One region of the Streptomyces sp. NPDC057654 genome, then DNA from elsewhere that is predicted to be linked to it. Evidence: predicted binding sites of a transcription regulator. Region 1 holds the regulator's gene; the other holds the start of a gene.

Region 1 (7,738 bases):
CCGGGGCCGACCTCGCCCTCGCCCGCGAGCTGGATGCGGGTGCCCTTGTCGACGCCCGCCGGGATCTTGACCGTGAGCGTACGGCGGGACCGTACGCGCCCGTCGCCCGCGCACTCCGGGCACGGGGTCGGCACCACGGTGCCGAAGCCCTGGCACTGCGGGCACGGCCGCGAGGTCATGACCTGGCCGAGGAAGGACCGGGTGACCTGCGAGACCTCGCCGCGGCCGCGGCACATGTCGCAGGTCTGGGCGGACGTGCCGGGGGCCGCGCCCTCGCCGCTACAGGTCGCGCAGACGATCGCCGTGTCGACCTGAATGTCCTTCGTCGTCCCGAACGCGGCCTCGCTCAGGTCGATGTCCAGCCGGATCATGGCGTCCTGGCCGCGCCGGGTGCGCGACCGCGGGCCGCGCTGCGACGACTGCCCGAAGAAAGCGTCCATGATGTCGGAGAAGTTGCCGAAGCCCGCGCCGAAGCCGCCGGCTCCGCCACCGCCCGCCGTCTGTGAGAGCGGGTCGCCGCCGAGGTCGTAGACCTGCTTCTTCTGCGGGTCCGACAGCACCTCGTAAGCGGCGTTGATCTCCTTGAACCGCTCTTGGGTCTTCGGATCCGGGTTCACATCCGGGTGAAGCTCACGCGCCAGTCTCCGGAAGGCCTTCTTGATCTCGTCCTGCGAGGCGTCCCGTCGTACGCCGAGGACCGCGTAGTAGTCCGTGGCCACTTACGACTCCGCCAGGATCTGTCCGACGTAACGTGCCACTGCGCGTACCGCTCCCATCGTTCCGGGGTAGTCCATGCGGGTCGGTCCGACCACGCCGAGTTTGGCGACTGCCTCGTCGCCCGAACCGTAACCGACGGCGACGACCGATGTGGACGTCAGCCCTTCATGAGCATTCTCATGCCCGATGCGTACGGTCATGCCGGAATCCTTGGCCTCGCCCAGCAGCTTGAGGAGCACGACCTGCTCCTCCAGCGCCTCCAGCACCGGCCGGATCACCAACGGGAAATCATGCCCGAATCGAGTCAGGTTGGAGGTGCCGCCGATCATCAGCCGCTCCTCGGTCTCCTCGACCAGGGTCTCCAGCAGAGTCGCCAGCACCGTCGAAACGGTTCCTCTGTCCTCCGCCTCGAAGGACTCCGGGAGGTCCTGCACCAGCTGCGGCACATCCGCGAACCGGCGTCCCACCACCCGGCTGTTGAGCCGCGCCCGCAGATCCGCGAGCGCCGTCTCGCCGACCGGCGACGGGCAGTCGACCATACGCTGTTCGACCCGCCCGGTGTCCGTGATCAGTACGAGCATGACGCGGGCCGGGGCCAGCGAGAGCAGCTCCACATGGCGCACGGTGGAACGCGTCAGCGACGGGTACTGCACCACGGCGACCTGCCGGGTCAGCTGCGCGAGCAGCCGGACCGTGCGCCCCACCACGTCGTCGAGGTCGACGGCGCCGTCCATGAAGTTCTGGATGGCCCGCCGCTCCGGCGTCGACAGCGGTTTGACGCCCGCCAGCCTGTCCACGAAGAGCCGGTATCCCTTGTCGGTCGGGATGCGGCCCGCGCTCGTATGGGGCTGGGCGATGAAGCCCTCGTCCTCCAGCGCCGCCATGTCGTTGCGCACCGTGGCCGGGGACACGCCCAGCTGGTGCCGCTCCGTGAGCGCCTTGGAGCCGACCGGCTCCTCCGTGCCCACATAGTCCTGGACGATGGCGCGCAGCACTTCAAGCCTGCGTTCGTTCAGCATCGCGCACACCTCCCGTCCAGCCGTCCACCGGGGACTTTCCCCTGTCTCTCACTCGGCGCCCACTTGGCACTCCATGGTCACGAGTGCCAGCCACCCTCAGCCAGTGTACGGCCGGGTGCCACGACCAGGGCAAGGGCGGGCCCGTCGGCGGGACGGGTCCGACGGGCAACCGTATCGCGCTCTCGCCGGACCCAAGGTCTAGCGTCTGGGTATGAAGAGCAGTTGGGAAGAGGCGCACTGGGAAACGCTCGCGCCGGGGGTGGTGCGGCGCAGGCTGCCGGGCTGGGACTGCACGGTGGGGGCCGTGCGCGGCGATACGGGCGTGCTGGTCGTCGACACCGGGTCGACGCTGCTGGAGGGCGCGGACATCCGCCGCGAGGTGCGGCGGCTCTTCGGCCGTCCCGTGACGCATATCGCTCTGACGCATCCGCACTTCGATCATGTGCTGGGCACGGCGGCGTTCGCCGGGGTCCAGGTGTACGGCGCGGCCGGGCTCGACGGTCACCTCGCGGGCGCGAAGGACGAGCTGCGGCACGACGCGGTACGGCACGGAGTGGCCCCCTCCGCCGCCGCGGAAGCCGCCGACCTGCTCGTACGCCCGCACCACACCGTCACCGGCGAGCTGACCCTCGACCTCGGCGGGCGGCAGGTGCTGCTCGCCGACGTCGGGCCGGGGCACACCGCGCACGACCTCGCGGTGTGCGTGACGGGCCCGCCGGAGATCGTCTTCTGCGGCGATCTGGTCGAGGAGTCCGGCGAACCGCAGGCCGGGCCGGACGCCCAGCCCCGGCAGTGGCCGGCCGCCCTCGGCCGGCTGCTGGCGCTCGGCGGTGATGACGCGGTGTACGTGCCGGGTCACGGAGCCGTGGTGGATGCCCGTTTCGTACGTGATCAACGCGACGCTCTGGCGGCCCGCTTCGGCGTGTCGTGACGCGCTCCCCGTCCCGTTTTCTATCGTCTGGCGGATGCGCAGCAGAGAGTACGGCCCCGACCTGACACCCCCGTGGAAGAAGACCGCGCCCGCCCCCGAGGTGCCGGCCGACCCCGACCTCGTCGTCGAGGAGGTCGCCACGGGCTTCTGCGGCGCGGTGATCCGGTGCGAGAAGACGGCCCAGGGGCCGACCGTGACGCTGGAGGACCGGTTCGGCAAGCACCGGGTCTTCCCGATGGAGCCGCGCGGATTCCTGCTGGAGGGCCGCGTCGTCACGCTCGTACGGCCGCAGCAGCGGGCCGCGCGGGGCCCGGCCCGTACGGCCTCCGGGTCGGTGGCCGTCCCGGGCGCGCGGGCGCGCGTGGCCCGCGCGGGCCGCATCTACGTCGAGGGCCGCCACGACGCCGAGCTGGTCGAACGCGTCTGGGGCGACGACCTGCGCATTGAAGGCGTCGTCGTCGAGTACCTGGAGGGAATCGACGATCTTCCCTCCATCGTCCGCGACTTCGCGCCCGCTCCGGACGCCCGGCTCGGCGTGCTCGTCGACCACTTGGTGCCCGGTTCCAAGGAGTCCCGTATCGCGGCCGAGGTCACGGATGCGAACGTTCTCGTGGTCGGCCACCCCTATATCGACGTGTGGGAGGCCGTGAAGCCGGCCTCCGTCGGCATCGCGGGCTGGCCGTCCGTCCCGCACGGCCAGGACTGGAAGAAGGGCGTCTGCCGGTCGCTGGGCTGGCCGGAGAACACGGGCGCCGCGTGGCAGCACATCCTCGGCCGGGTGCGCAGTTACAAGGACGTGGAGCCGGCGCTGCTGGGCCGCGTCGAGGAGCTGATCGACTTCGTCACGGGGTAGCCGGCCCTCCTGTCAATCCACCAGGTCGCGCACCACCGCGTCCGCCAGCAGCCGCCCCCGCAGCGTCAGCGCCGCCCGTCCGTGCTCGTACGGGCCCGGCTCCAGCAGCCCGTCCGCGAGCGCGCGGGCGGCGGCGCGGGCCCCGGCCGGGGCGAGGAGGTCCATGGGGCAGCCCTCGGCGAGCCGCAGTTCCAGCAGGATGCGCTCCACGCGGCGGTCCTCCGCCGACAGGAGCTCGCGGCCCGCGCCGGGCGTGCGGCCGTCGCCGAGCGCCTGGGCGTACGCGCCCGGGTGCTTGGCGTTCCACCACCGCACGCCGCCCACGTGGCTGTGGGCTCCGGGGCCCGCGCCCCACCAGTCCGCGCCGCGCCAGTACAGCTCGTTGTGACGGCAGCGGCCGGCCTCCGTGGTGGCCCAGTTGGACACCTCGTACCAGCTGAATCCGGCGGCCGACAGCGCCTCCTCCGTCATCAGGTAGCGGTCCGCGTGCACGTCGTCGTCGGTCATCGGGACCTCGCCGCGGCGGATGCGGCGGGCGAGCTGGGTGCCCTCCTCGACGATCAGCGCGTACGCGGAGACGTGATCCGGGCCGGCGCCGATCGCGGCCTCCAGGGACGCCTGCCAGTCCGCGTCGCTCTCCCCCGGCGTGCCGTAGATCAGGTCCAGGTTCACATGGTCGAAGCCCGCGGCGCGCGCCTCGGCGACGCACGCCTCGGGCCTGCCGGGCGTGTGCGTGCGGTCGAGGATCTTCAGTACGTGCTGGCGCGCGCTTTGCATTCCGAACGAGACGCGCGTGAAGCCGCCGGCCCGCAGCTCCGCCAGGTAGGCCGGGTTCACGGACTCCGGATTGGCCTCGGTGGTGATCTCCGCGCCGTCGGCGAGCCCGAACTCGTCCCGGATCGCGGCGAGCATGCGCACCAGGTCCGCGGCGGGCAGCAGGGTGGGGGTGCCGCCGCCGACGAAGACGGTCTCCACGGGGCGCGGGTCCTCGCCCAGCACCTTCCGGGCGAGGCGGACCTCCTGCGCCAGCGTCTCGGCGTAGTTGTCGCGCGAGGCCAGGGCGCCGCCGGAGCCGCGCAGCTCACTGGCGGTGTAGGTGTTGAAGTCGCAGTAGCCGCACCGCGTGGCGCAGTACGGCACGTGCAGATAGAAGCCCAGCGGCCGGTCCGCCGCCCCGGTCAGGGCGTGCGGGGGCAGCGCCCCGTCGTCGGGCACGGGCTCACCATCGGGCAGTACGGAAGGCATGGGCTCCATTGTCCGGCATCGGCGCCGCCCGCCGTCCGGGCCGGAACCCTACCCTCCGCTATTGCGCCCGCAGCACCAACAACGCCAGGTCGTCGTCCGGCGGCGTCGTCCCGAAATCGTGGACCGCCCGCCGGATGCGCTCGGCGACGCCGCCCGCGCTCAGCCCCGCGCACCCCTCCAGTACGGTCGTCAGCCCGTCGTGGTCGTCGAACAGGTCCGGCTGCTCGGGCCCGCGCCGGTGCTCCGTCACGCCGTCCGTCACGCACAGCAGCGTGTCACCGGGGGCGAGGTCGAAGGTTTCGCTCACATAGGCGGCCTCCTCCATCACCCCGAGCAGCATCTGGGAGCCGGCGGCGGGGCGGACCGTTCCGTCGGGGCCGAGCAGCAGGGGCAGCGGGTGGCCGGCGCAGGCGAGCGTGCAGCGGACGCCGAGGCCGGGGCCCAGCGGGGCGAGCTCGCCGTAGACCAGGGACAGGAAGCGGGCGCCGCTGTCCGGGCCGCCGTCGTCCGGCGCCTCCACTGGCCCCGCGGGCCCGCTCTCCGTCGCGGTGGCGACGGCCCCCACGGCGCCGACGGCCCCTTCGACCGCGTCCTCGCCGAGCATCCGGTTGAGCCGGTCGAGCACCTCGCCGACGCCGTACCCCTCCTTCGCGAGCAGCCGCATCCACGGCCGTACGAGCCCGGTGACCACGGCCGCCTCCGGGCCGCTGCCGCACACGTCGCCGAGGGCGAAGCACCAGCGGCCCTCGGCGGCCTGGAAGACGTCGTAGAAGTCGCCGCCCGCGCAGGTGTCGCCGCGCGGCTCGTACACGACGGCGTGCTCGACGCCGGGGATGTCGGCGAGGCGGCGGGGCAGCAGCCCGCGCTGGAGGACCTGGCTGATGGTGAGCTGCCGGGTGTACTGCCGGGCGGAGGCGAGGGCGAGCGCGACGCGGCGCGCGAAGTCCTCGATGAGGCCGACGACCTCGTCGGGCGTGCGGGTCAGTCCGGCCCGGCCGAGCAGTATCGTGCCGACGCCGCGGCCCCCGGCGACGAGCCGGCAGGCGAGGGCGGAGCCGCCGGGCCCGTAGGCGCCGGGTTCGCCGGGCCAGGGCCAGGAGACGGCGCTGCCGAGGGCGGCGGCGGGCGGCCGGGGCGGGTCCTTCTCCAGGGTGAGCCGCAGCGTCTCGATGCGGCTCTCGCTGGTGTGCCAGACGCGGGACAGGCGCGGCACGTGGCCGTCGGTGTCGAGCCAGACCGCGCACCAGTCGGCGAGCCGGGGCACGAGGAGCTGGGCGGCGAGGGAGGCCACCATGTCCTCGTCGAACTGTCCGGCGAGCAGTTCGGAGGCCTCGGCGAGGAAGGACAGCGCGCCGTGGCTGATCCAGTCGGGGTCGGCGGGGCCGTCGGCCGAGCGGCGCGGGGCGGGGGCGAGGATCTCGGCGACGCGCAGGTCGCGCAGGAGCGCCTGGTCGCCGGCGGTGGCGGCCTCGGGCGGCGGCTGGGCGCCGGGCACGACGGGCAGCCGGAACCAGACGGTCTTGCTCGTGCGGTGGTACGTCGTGCCCCAGGATTCTGCGCACTCGGCGACGAGGCGCAGGCCGTGGCCGGTGCGCGGCAGTTCGTCGTCGATGTCGCAGGGCGGCCGGGCCCGCAGCACGCGGGCCGGGTGGTAGTCCGTGACCTCGACGCAGAGGGAGGACAGCCGTCCGCCGCCCCTTCCCCCGTCTCCGCCGTCGAGCGCGACGCGCAGCTCGACGGAGGTGCCCGCGTGCACCACCGCGTTGGTCACCAGCTCGCTCACCAGCAGGACGGCGTCCTCGGTGAGGCGGTCGGTGATCCCGCGCACCCCGGGGAGGGCGAGCGCGGTCCATTCGGCGACGGCGGCCCGTACGAACTGGCGGCCGGCCAGGGGCGCGAGGGAGTTGCCGGGCAGGCGCGTACGGGCCGTGGGCGCGATACGGGCGGCGGCGGGCGGACCGGGATCACCGAGATCACCGGGGCCATCGGGATCTCCGGGGCCATCGAGAACGTCGGGACCGTCGAGAACGTCGGGAACACAGCCCTCCGGGACGGACCCGTTCGGTACGGGCTCGGCCTGGCTGGATCCAGCCGTCTCGGCGTGTCCGGGAACGGTGTGCGAGGGGACCCCGTGCGGCTCCGCCGCACCCCATTGAACAGAAGATGATGTACCCACCGGGTAGCTCCTGACCAGTTCCGGCATAGTGCCGTTTCCGACACCGACAGAGTGACAGACTGGCCACGCTCATACGCACCGAGTTACGTAAGTGGGTGGCCATGAGTGGAGAAACCGCTGTTCCGACGGCAGTCATCGCTGCGGGGGACACGCAGGGCCAGTGGGTACGGGCCGCCGAACTGCGTCCGTTGCTGAACGCGCTGACCGCTCTGAGCGACGGCGATTTCCGGGTCAGGCTGTCCGGCGCGCAGACCGGCGTGCTGGCGGAACTGGCCGCCGCGTTCAATCAGGTGGTGGCTCGTAATGAACACTTCTCGGACGAGCTGACGCGGGTGCGCCGCGAGGTGGTGCGGCAGGGCCGGCTGGACGAGCGGGTGGAGCCGAGTCCGGGGCAGGGCCACTGGGCGATGAGCGTGCAGGCGGCGAACACCCTGATCGACGCCCTCGTCACCCCGGCCGCGGACGCCACGCGGGTGCTGGACGCGGTCGCGGGCGGCGATCTCATGCAGCGCGTGGACCTGCACGACGGCAACCGTCCGCTCCGCGGCGACCTGCGGCGGCTGGGCCGCGCGGTCAACAAGATGGTGGACCAGCTGTCGCTGTTCACCGGCGAGGTGACGCGGGTGGCCCGCGAGGTCGGCACCGAGGGGCGGCTCGGCGGCCGGGCCAAGGTGGCCGGTCTGTCGGGGAGTTGGCGGGATGTGACGGAGGCGGTCAACACGATGGCCGCGCGGCTGACGGCGCAGGTCCGGGACATCGCGGTGGTGACGACGGCGGTGGCGCGGGGCGATCTGACG
Region 2 (5,370 bases), on a different contig from region 1:
CCGGTGGCCCAGTTGACCGAGGCCGGCAGCGAGGTGTTCGACTTCGTCGGCGACAGCGCGGTGCGCGGGACGGCGTTGGCGCGGCCGAAGCGGCCCGGCACGTCGTAGCCCCCGTTTCCGGTCATGATCCGCGGCGAGTTGGCGGAGTTGGAGTACGTCAGCAGGAGTGCGATGACGTAGATGCCGGGCTGGAGGGTGACGGCGGAGGACAGCGGAATGAAGGAGGTCGCGCCGCCCACCTCGTGGGTCTCCGGGTAGACCTTGCTCAGGTCGGCGGTCTGGGCCCGCCGCTTGCCGGAGGCGTCGTAGATCCCCGCGAACGACCCGGCCGTGATGCCGCCGGAGCCCCCCGAGTAACCCAGGGTCTGCACGCAGACGTTCTTGACGGCTGTGGCCTTCCGCAGCACGACGGCGCCGTAGTAGATGCGGCCGCTGGCCGGAATGTCGCCGGGGTACGTCGCGTTGAGCGCGCTCTTCCCGTCGCCCAGCCCCGGGTCGAAGGTCCAGGCGACGAACCCCAGGTCCTCCGGGGCCCAGTCGTTGGAGGAGGAGCCGTCCGCGCCGGCCGGGCCCTGCGGCCCCGGGGGGCCCTGGGGGCCGGTCTGGCCCTCGCCGACCTCGACCACGCTGCCGTCGGCGCGCTGCACGAAGAGCTTGCCGCCCGCCGAGTACAGGGACACGCCGTCCTCGGCGGCTTCGGCCGGGGCCGCCCCGTTGGCGAGCTGGACCGCCCCCGCGGCTCCGGCGAGCGCTCCCGCCCCGCTGCCGACGCGCAGGTTGCCGGACAGGTAGGCGTTGTTCGTCGTTTCGAGGTCGCCGGCCTTGTTGACGCGTACGTAGGACTGGCCCGACTGCACGACCAGCGCGTGCGAGCTGCCGTTGCCCTCGATGACGACGTTGCCGGCGACGCTGCCGCCGGAGGCGGACAGGGCGCCGATGTCCTCGGCGGTCAGCTTGACGTCCGGCCCCGGCTTGCCGTTGACCGTGTCGACGTTGCCGGTGCCGGGCACGCCCTGGGGGCCCATGAAGTTGCCGACGGGCTTGCCCCAGTCGTTCTCCCCGCGCTGCCACAGGTCACCGTTGTCGGTGCGCAGCATCAGGTCGCCGCTGCTGCCCAGGTTCTCGGCGGGCGGGGTGTCGCCGGTGTGGATCCGGCTGCCGGGGGCGCCCTTGGCGCCGGGCGGCCCGACGGGTCCCGCGACGGGTACGTAGTCGGGGGTGCCCGGGTCGGCGGGGGCGATCTCGGCCAGGTCGGTCCGGGGGCGTTCGGCGGGCAGCAGGATCTTGTACGGGCGGCGGCCGGGCACCCCGTTGAGGCGCTCGGTGACGGTGTACGCCCAGCTCTCCGGGTTCATGCCGGGGGTGTCGGTGGCGGGCAGGGTGACCTGCATCCGCCCGTCGTCGTCGAGCCGCGCCTCGATGGGGCCGCCGAGCATGACGTCGGTGGCGCTATGGGTGAGCATCGAGGGCGGTTCGAAGGTCACGGTGCCGGAGAGCGGGCGGCCGTCCGGGGTCAGGTAGTGGCCTGTGACGATGACCGTGGGGATGGATTCGGGAAGCACGAGGTAGGTCTCCTCCTCTGCTGGTGACTGGCGGATGGCGGTGGTCCGGAGCGCGCGGCGGGACATACGGCCTGAGCGTCGGAACGCCGGTAGGTCAGGGCGTCGGGACGTCAGGGCGTCAGGACTGGACCCCGTACAGGGCGCGCGGCGAACACCGCACGCTGCTGGTCTCGTTGGCCGCGCGGGCCTGGATCTGGAATTCGACGGGGCTGTCGTAGTCCACCCCGATGGGCTCGGTGAACAGCAGCGTCGTCTGCGAAGTGGGTCCGACCTGGCGCTCGTTGACGAGCAGCCGCAGCTCGCCGCCGTCGCCCGTGGTCTCCATGGCGATCAGGCAGTACAGCCGCGGGTGCTGGACGACGGCGTCGCCGCTGTAGAGGGTCGTCCACTCGGTGGCCGAGGTGGACTCCCAGCGGGCGGCGTCCTGCGGTGTCGGCTGCGGATACGGGATGTAGGGCCGGGCCAGCCCGGAACCGCTCGCGTCGTCGGCGAGTACGGCGTTGCCGCTGTGGTCGAAGACCTGCACCGGCTGGCGGCCGTCGGCGTCGGGCGCCTGGCTCCGTACGGTCAGCGCGGCCTTGCCGTCGTCGCGCCGTACGACCATGCCCCGCTGCCGCGTGCCGTCGGGCCAGTCGGGGCGCACCTGGCCGATGTGGACGAGGTCGTCGCCGTGGCCCTTGACCTGGAACTGGCCGTCGTCGCCGATCAGCAGGTTGCCGTCGAGGACGTCGTTCATCGCGGGCCGAGTGTTGGCGCTGCCCATCAGGGCCCGTACCTGCCGTTCCAGAGCGCGGATGCGGTCCAGCAGGTCGGTGGGTATCGCGGCCATCTACATCCCTTCGAGGTAGAGCTTGGCGGTCTCGGCCCTGGCCCGCTCCGGCGGGGTCACGGCCAGGCCGACGACCCGGTAGCGGGAGTCGGAGCCCGCCGGGTTCCACAGGTCGTGGATGCGCAGCCGGACCGTGGCCCCGAGCAGGGCCGGGGTGATGCGGCCGTCCACGCGGACGGTCGCCTCGGGGATGACCTCGGGCCGGTGGGCACGGGCCAGTTCGGCGGTGGCCAGGCCGTCGAGGGTCTGCTTGTCGCTGACCGAACTGTGGTCGGAGGTGCCCTCCAGGCGGGGCCAGCCGGACTCCAGGTCCGCGGCGAATGCCTTGACGTCGGACATCGTGGGGACCGACTCCTGGGCCTGGTTGGTGTTGTCGCTCGCGCCCCGCGCGACCCAGACGTTGGCCTGTACGGTCGCGTCGGTCGGGATGCTGTACGACAGCAGCGGGCCGGGACGGTCCAGCACGATCTCGGAGGCGCCGGTACGGACCTTCGGGTGGCCGAGCTGGAGCCGCTTGACGCGCCGGGCGGTGCTCGGGTCGCGGTAGCAGTGCACCCGCCACTCGAAGCCGTCCTCCAGGGCGGCGAGCTTGTCCACCAGCTCGCGGACCCGGGCCACGTCGGTGCGCGCGTAGGACTGGCCGCGCCGCACGCCGGAGAGCTCGCGCCCGTACTCGATGCCGATGTCGCCGCCCGGCTGCGCCTGGACGTGGTCGATCAGCGCCCGCACGATGTCGAACTGGTCGACGCCGGTGGCCACCAGGTCCGTGGACAGGATGCGGTGGTCGAGGTACGAGTCGAAGGTGCCGGCCTGGATCTCCGCCGTCATCCGGCCCTGCTCGTCGCCGGCGGGGGTGCAGGTCCACAGGATGCCGCCCCACCAGATGTCGGAGCCGCGGGGCCCCCCCACCGCGGGGCGGGCGGGGGGGGGGGCGGGGCCCCCCCCCCGCCAGTCGGACGCGGCGCTCAGCCGCTCGGCACCCCCCCCCGGTCGCGATGCGCAGAATTGCGCCGCGTTGGCACTCCGCTTGACCGAGTGCTAACCGCGTCATAGTCTCGCACCTGGCACTCTCCACCGGGGAGTGCCAAACACAGCGACGGGCAGGTCCGGCACCCGCGACGACGGATCACACCTGGTCGCCACCTCAGACAGTTAACCCCGTGAGATCTCCGAAGGGGGAGGTCGGATCGTGACGACCGCCAGCTCCAAGGTTGCCATCAAGCCGCTTGAGGACCGCATTGTGGTCCAGCCGCTCGACGCCGAACAGACCACGGCCTCTGGCCTGGTCATTCCGGACACTGCTAAGGAGAAGCCCCAGGAGGGCGCTGTCCTGGCCGTGGGCCCGGGCCGCTTCGAGGACGGCAACCGTCTTCCGCTCGACGTCGCCGTCGGCGATGTCGTGCTCTACAGCAAGTACGGCGGCACCGAAGTGAAGTACAACGGCGAGGAGTACCTCGTCCTCTCGGCTCGCGACGTGCTCGCGATCATCGAGAAGTAATTCACCGAAGTTTGCCTGTTCTGCGCCCCTGGTTCCCCGCGTCTGAAAAGCCGGGCGCCCGGGGCGCAGTTCGTTTGAGCGATAGCGGTCACCGCCGCGTGGCCGGGGATCGCAACGAGAGGACTTGAAGCAACTCATGGCGAAGATCCTGAAGTTCGACGAGGACGCCCGTCGCGCCCTTGAGCGCGGCGTGAACAAGCTTGCCGACACCGTCAAGGTGACGATCGGCCCCAAGGGCCGCAACGTCGTCATCGACAAGAAGTTCGGCGCCCCCACCATCACCAACGACGGCGTCACCATCGCCCGCGAGGTCGAGATCGACGACCCGTACGAGAACCTGGGCGCCCAGCTGGTGAAGGAGGTGGCGACCAAGACCAACGACATCGCGGGCGACGGCACCACCACCGCCACCGTGCTGGCCCAGGCGCTGGTCCGCGAGGGCCTGCGCAACGTCGCCGCCGGCGCCTCCCCGGCCGCCCTGAAGAAGGGCATCGACGCCGCGGTCAAGGCCGTGTCCGAGGAACTCCTCGCGACCGCCCGCCCGATCGACGACAAGGCCGACATCGCGGCCGTCGCCGGCCTGTCCGCCCAGGACAAGCAGGTCGGCGAGCTCATCGCCGAGGCGATGGACAAGGTCGGCAAGGACGGTGTCATCACCGTCGAGGAGTCCAACACCTTCGGTCTGGAGCTCGACTTCACCGAGGGCATGGCCTTCGACAAGGGCTACCTGTCCCCGTACATGGTCTCCGACCAGGAGCGTATGGAGGCCGTCCTCGACGACCCGTACATCCTGGTGCACCAGGGCAAGATCGGTTCGATCCAGGACCTGCTGCCGCTGCTGGAGAAGGTCATCCAGGCCGGCGCCTCCAAGCCGCTGCTGATCATCGCCGAGGACGTCGAGGGCGAGGCGCTCTCCACCCTCGTCGTCAACAAGATCCGCGGCACGTTCAACGCCGTGGCCGTCAAGGCCCCCGGCTTCGGCGACCGCCGCAAGGCCATGCTCGGCGACATCGCCACCCTCACCGGTGCGACCGTCATCGCCGAGGAGGTCGGCCTCAAGCTCGACCAGGCCGGTCTGGACGTGCTGGGCACCGCCCGCCGCGTGACCGTCACCAAGGACGACACCACCATCGTCGACGGCGGCGGCAACAGCGACGACGTGGCCGGCCGCGTCAACCAGATCAAGGCCGAGATCGAGTCCACGGACTCGGACTGGGACCGCGAGAAGCTCCAGGAGCGCCTCGCCAAGCTCGCCGGCGGCGTCTGCGTCATCCGCGTGGGCGCGGCCACCGAGGTCGAGCTCAAGGAGAAGAAGCACCGTCTGGAGGACGCCATCTCCGCGACCCGCGCCGCGGTCGAGGAGGGCATCGTCTCCGGTGGCGGTTCCTCCCTCGTGCACGCCGCGAAGGTCCTGGGCAACTCCCTCGACAAGGAGGGCGACGAGGCCACCGGTGTCGCCGTCGTCCGCCGCGCCGTCGTCG

The links. The regulator HrcA, encoded in region 1, represses chaperone genes, less so after heat shock. The targets are predictions, from matches to a motif close to TTNGCACTCNGNNNNNCNGAGTGCNAA.
Region 2: the regulator HrcA is predicted to act here: its motif matches at 3,407-3,433, upstream of groES (co-chaperone GroES).

Annotation. Positions count from the first base shown of each region.
Region 1 covers NZ_JBHVHQ010000323.1:527-8,264, forward strand. Annotated here, with positions in the region: gene dnaJ (molecular chaperone DnaJ) at 1-719, opposite strand, end outside; gene hrcA (heat-inducible transcriptional repressor HrcA) at 720-1,736, opposite strand; gene ACFU99_RS22905 (MBL fold metallo-hydrolase) at 1,948-2,667, shown strand; gene ACFU99_RS22910 (DUF3097 domain-containing protein) at 2,702-3,520, shown strand; gene hemW (radical SAM family heme chaperone HemW) at 3,533-4,765, opposite strand; gene ACFU99_RS22920 (SpoIIE family protein phosphatase) at 4,824-6,704, opposite strand; partial or broken gene ACFU99_RS22925 (HAMP domain-containing protein) at 7,043-7,738, shown strand, end outside.
Region 2 covers NZ_JBHVHQ010000546.1:161-5,530, forward strand. Annotated here, with positions in the region: gene ACFU99_RS30220 (hypothetical protein) at 1-1,628, opposite strand, end outside; gene ACFU99_RS30225 (hypothetical protein) at 1,681-2,391, opposite strand; gene ACFU99_RS30230 (hypothetical protein) at 2,392-3,300, opposite strand; gene groES (co-chaperone GroES) at 3,581-3,889, shown strand; gene groL (chaperonin GroEL) at 4,026-5,370, shown strand, end outside.